DNA from 2 places in the Viridibacillus sp. d25.2 genome. Region 2 is predicted to be linked to the other one. Evidence: riboswitches for the same ligand, from Rfam matches in the RefSeq annotation. Region 2 holds a riboswitch; the other holds the start of a gene.

Region 1 (2,469 bases), 1.2 Mb from region 2:
CTTCCTAAAATGAATCCTGCTGTAGCGCATGTTATTGTTTGAAGTGACCAAACTCCACCTTGTGAGTAATAGGCAAAAGCGACTGGAATCACAATCCCTGTCCCGAACGCCATATGCAATAATAACGAGTAACCTCTGACATTCATTTTACGCTCGGCTATTCGATCCGCTATATATGAAACCAACAAACCGTATGTAAAAATCAAAGGAACAACATATACGGTCAATGAAAGAGCATTTTGAAGAAATTGTTCTTCTGCTTGCATGAATAACAAGGGTAATGTAAAGAAAGCAATAATCGATGTAAAAAATGCACTTAATAGTTTTCTTTCCGCCATTTACATACATCCTTTCTTATATCGAAGTTTGTAACGAAATATCGAATAAAATATATAACATTGTAAAACCCCAGATTATATATCCTTGTTTTTGTATCATTATCTTGCTTAATGTACTGAATTTTCTGCTTTATTAACAGTATTATACAATCAATTACCTTTTTATTCAATCATAAAAACCGATATCTTTTTACAGACATCGGTTGAAGGTTTAATTTAAATAATGCATTTGTTGTTTTTCAATCCATTTACTCAAGCTATTGAACAGTAGCATGAAGATGATCATGACGATGAATCCTTTTATAATATTAAAAGGTAATATTCCTAATACAATCATTTTCGTTAATGCGGCTCCAGTTGTAGGAGGCATATTTAAAAAGTAGGTATACATTGGTAGGAATAGCACATAGTTTAGTAAACTCATACCTACAGCCATTGATAATGTTCCAATTACAAACCCAGAAGTTAATCCTGCTGCACTTGAAAGTCGTTTATAGACAAAATACACAGGTAAGATAAATAGAACTCCTGTTGTAAAGTTTGCGATATGGCCAACTGGCATACCTGTTGGACTTCCTGAGAAAATCCAATCTAGTACGTTTTTAAATAATTCAACTAATATACCTGCTAAAGGTCCCATTGTAATAGCTGCCATTAGAGCAGGTACATCGCTAAAATCCACTTCCAAAAAGTTCGGAAACGGCGGTAGTGGGAAGTTAAATAGCATTAATACGAAAGAAATACTACTTAACATCCCAATTGCAATCATCTTTTGCAATTTCAAGTTCTTCATAATACTTTTCTCTCCTTTTGTAGATCCACTTCAAAAAGAGGAAAGGTATAGTCGTAGCTATGCAAAAAAATACCCTTAAGTACAAAGTGTACTTAAGGGAGAATTTAGGCATAGTCAAATAAGCGTCTAATTGATACTCAAATTGAAAAGACGACCGTACCTTCACCTTCTCCCATCCAGACTATACTGTCGGCTTTGGAATCTAACCAAATCCTGCCTTGCGGCTCGCGGGCTCAAGAGTATTGCTTAGTTCTCTAATACCGCCGATCGGGAATTTCACCCTGCCCCGAAGATGAACCATAATTTAATTGTAATACACTATAACTATATGCAAAAAAACACGAATTGTAAAGTCTTCTAACTTACAATTCGCGTTTTTAGATTTAATTTACATTTTTTCAATTGGTAAATAGAATGTAAAAGTCGTGCCTTTATCTACTTCACTTTCTACTGTGATTCTACCCTTATGAGCTTCAACAATATTTTTGGCAATAGCAAGTCCTAAACCGGTACCACCCTTGCCACGTGTTCTAGCTTTATCTGCTTTATAGAAACGTTCAAATACATACTGCAAATCATCGGCTGGAATCCCAGCACCGTTATCTTTTACTTGAATACGGGCAAAGGATAGCTGACGGTCAACAATAACTTCTACGTTTCCTCCCACTAGTGTATGACGAATGGCATTATCAATTAAGTTTGTTAATACTTGCTCTATACGATCTTCGTCCATTTCTAGATAAAGTGTATCTTCAATTGTTGAATTAAATGTCAGATTCACTTGCTTTTCTTTTGCTACTTGAACAAACTTTTGTGTAATTCTTTCAATAACAGGTGTTATAGGAACAGAATCTTTATATAATCGCATATGTCCTGATTCCATACGAGCTAAGTCTAGCAGATCAGTTACTAGACGTCCCATTCGCTGCGATTCATCGTAGATGATTTTAATCATCTCTTTCCGCTCTTCTTCACTTGATACGACATCATCCATAATTGCTTCACTATAGCCTTGTAGCATGGCTATTGGCGTCCGCAATTCATGCGAGACATTTGCTATAAAGTCTGAACGTAATTTATCTAAACGATGCTCTTCCGTTTTATCTCGTAACACAGCTACTGCACCACGTACAGAGTTGCCACTGTATAATGGACTAATTGAAATCGCATAGTATGATCGCTCAATTTCAAGTTCTACTTCTAGCTCTTCTTCCAAATCTAAAACATGATCAAGCATATGATAAATTTCAGGAGGAATCGGTTTCTCGCTATTGGCACTCTTATTAATAAACCATTTTTGTAATAACAGCTCTGCAGGTGGATTACTTACTAATATGG
Region 2 (2,469 bases):
TCGCTTTAACCGTTTCCGGCATAACATCTACTGTGAATTCGTTATGGGTAAAATGCGAAACTGTTAAGCATACACCATTTACTGCTACACTATCGCCAAGTTGCATATCCGACATAATGTCTCTGGCTTCAATGGTAACCTTCATACTATCCGTACCATTTGTCAGCACTTTAATTTTCCCTTTTGCTTCAATAAGGCCTGTGAACATAGCCTAATCCCCCAGTCTCGATATCACTTTAATAACTTCACCAATTTGCTCCACTTGCTGTAGCTTTAATGGGACAGCATCATCCATGCTTTTTACGTTTAAATGTTCAAACATGCCAACTCCATCATGGTCACCTACTATTCTCGGGGCTATGTAAGTAATCATTTCATTGACTAGACCTGAATTGACAAAGCTAGAACTTATACGGTTGCCCCCTTCCACATAAAGCGTGACAATATTTCGTCGTGCTAACTCTTCAAGGACATCCTGAATTACGATGGTTCTTGTTTCAAGTTGGATGATACGTACATTGGCTTGTGCAAAGCTTGTGATTTGATTAGATGAGACTTCATTTCCAACAACTATCCACGTTGGTGCTGTTTGATCGATGACAACTTTTGCATTCATTGGTGTTCTTAAATGAGTATCCAAAATGATTCGAATCGGTTGCTTATTACTTTTTGCATATCTATTTGTAAGTAATGGATTGTCATTTAAAACTGTTTCAACTCCAACTAAGATGGCATCAGATTGCGCTCTTTTACGATGAACATCCTGCTGAACTTCTGTACCTGTGATATTTTCGTTACGTCCATGTATTGTAGCAATTTTTCCATCTAATGTGATGGCTTGCTTTAACGTGACAAAGGGCACATTCTGTTTCATAAAATACATATAGGCTTTATTTAATTTCAAAGCCTCCGCTTCACCAATACCTACTTCAACCTCAATGCCAGCTTCCTTTAGTTTTGCAACACCTGTTCCTGCTACTTTAGGATTTGGATCAAGTGTCCCAATCACTACTTTTTTTACACCTGCATTTAATATGCCCATCGTACAGGGGGGTGTTTTACCAAAATGATTACAAGGCTCCAAAGTGACATACATCGTACTGTCGATAGCATTTTCTCCGGCCATTTTTAGTGCATGCACCTCCGCATGGGGAGAACCAGCTTTAAGATGCGCTCCCATACCGACCACTTCATTTTCTTTTACAATGATTGCTCCAACTACCGGATTTGGCGACGTTTGATCTTCGGCAACTGCCGCTAATTTCAGTGCTAAATCCATATAATACTTATCATGCATTGTGATAAACCTCCCGTTTTTAATAAATAAAAAACTCACTAATATAATTAGGGAGTTTGGGAGAGTTTTAGATAAACGCATTACTAAATAAACCTATTGAAATACTATTTTTCAAAAGGAATTGCGTGTTATCTATTTGTCCTTCTCCCATCCAGACTATACTGTCGGCTTTGGATTCGCACCAAATCCTACCTTAAAAAGGCTCACGGGCTTAGAAGCTTTACTCCATCACCGTCGATTGGGAATTTCACCCGACCCCGAAGGACGTTCATATTCAATTTTTCACAGCAAAAAAACTCCATAGTTTTCTACGGAGTTTGATAGGAGTTGTCCAAAATATCATAAGCAAATAAACCTATTAAAATACGAGATTTTTAATAAGACTTCGATATTCTTTACATCCTTCTCCCATCCAGACTATACTGTCGGCTTTGGACTCACACCAAATCCTGCCTCAAAAAGGCTCACGGGCTTAGAAGCTTCACTTCATCACCGTCGATTGGGAATTTCACCCGACCCCGAAGGATATTACTTATGAAATTTTACAACAATACATTCTAGCTTTAGGGCATCAAAAAAACCCCATAGTACACTACGGAGTTTGATAGGAGATTTGAAATTATCAATACTAAATAAACCTATTAAAATACGAGATTTTTAATAAGACTTTGATATTCTCTACATCCTTCTCCCATCCAGACTATACTGTCGGCTTTGGATTCGCACCAAATCCTGCCTTAAAAAGGCTCACGGGCTTAGAAGATTTACTTCATCACCGTCGATTGGGAATTTCACCCGACCCCGAAGGATTATTATATTGTATGTAAATACCATAGCACTTTAGTTATTTAAAAACTAGAGTTTTTTTAATTCTATATGATTGTTTGAGAACATACTAAAATGAAATCACTCATAAAATCTTGATGTATTGGGCTTTATGGGCCTGTTACATATCACGGAAAAATGCAACTTTTTTTATTTACTAACAACCGTTCACTGTATAGTTAAAGTAATAATACAAAAACCAAGGATAAAAACTATCGATATAAAAGTGATAAAACTCCATTTTTTCATTTCTAATTTCGGCCTAATTATGCTGTTTAAATTAATACAAGCCGGAATATAAATAGCCGTTGCAATGATAGAAAAAATTAAAAAGATTCCTAGTAAAC

The links. A riboswitch is a leader RNA that binds a small molecule or an ion and turns the genes downstream of it on or off. The one in region 2 is predicted to bind FMN.
Region 1: linked by a shared signal. The riboswitch ahead of ACZLO7_RS16685 (ECF transporter S component) and the one ahead of ribD (bifunctional diaminohydroxyphosphoribosylaminopyrimidine deaminase/5-amino-6-(5-phosphoribosylamino)uracil reductase RibD) in region 2 are both predicted to bind FMN.

Annotation. Positions count from the first base shown of each region.
Region 1 is NZ_CM196652.1:3,379,231-3,381,699, forward strand. Features, by position in the region: gene ACZLO7_RS16680 (hypothetical protein) at 1-338, opposite strand, end outside; gene ACZLO7_RS16685 (ECF transporter S component) at 550-1,131, opposite strand; FMN riboswitch at 1,292-1,429, opposite strand; gene ACZLO7_RS16690 (ATP-binding protein) at 1,520-2,469, opposite strand, start outside.
Region 2 is NZ_CM196652.1:2,146,440-2,148,908, reverse strand. Features, by position in the region: gene ribE (riboflavin synthase) at 1-208, opposite strand, end outside; gene ribD (bifunctional diaminohydroxyphosphoribosylaminopyrimidine deaminase/5-amino-6-(5-phosphoribosylamino)uracil reductase RibD) at 212-1,297, opposite strand; FMN riboswitch at 1,433-1,566, opposite strand; FMN riboswitch at 1,694-1,827, opposite strand; FMN riboswitch at 1,977-2,110, opposite strand.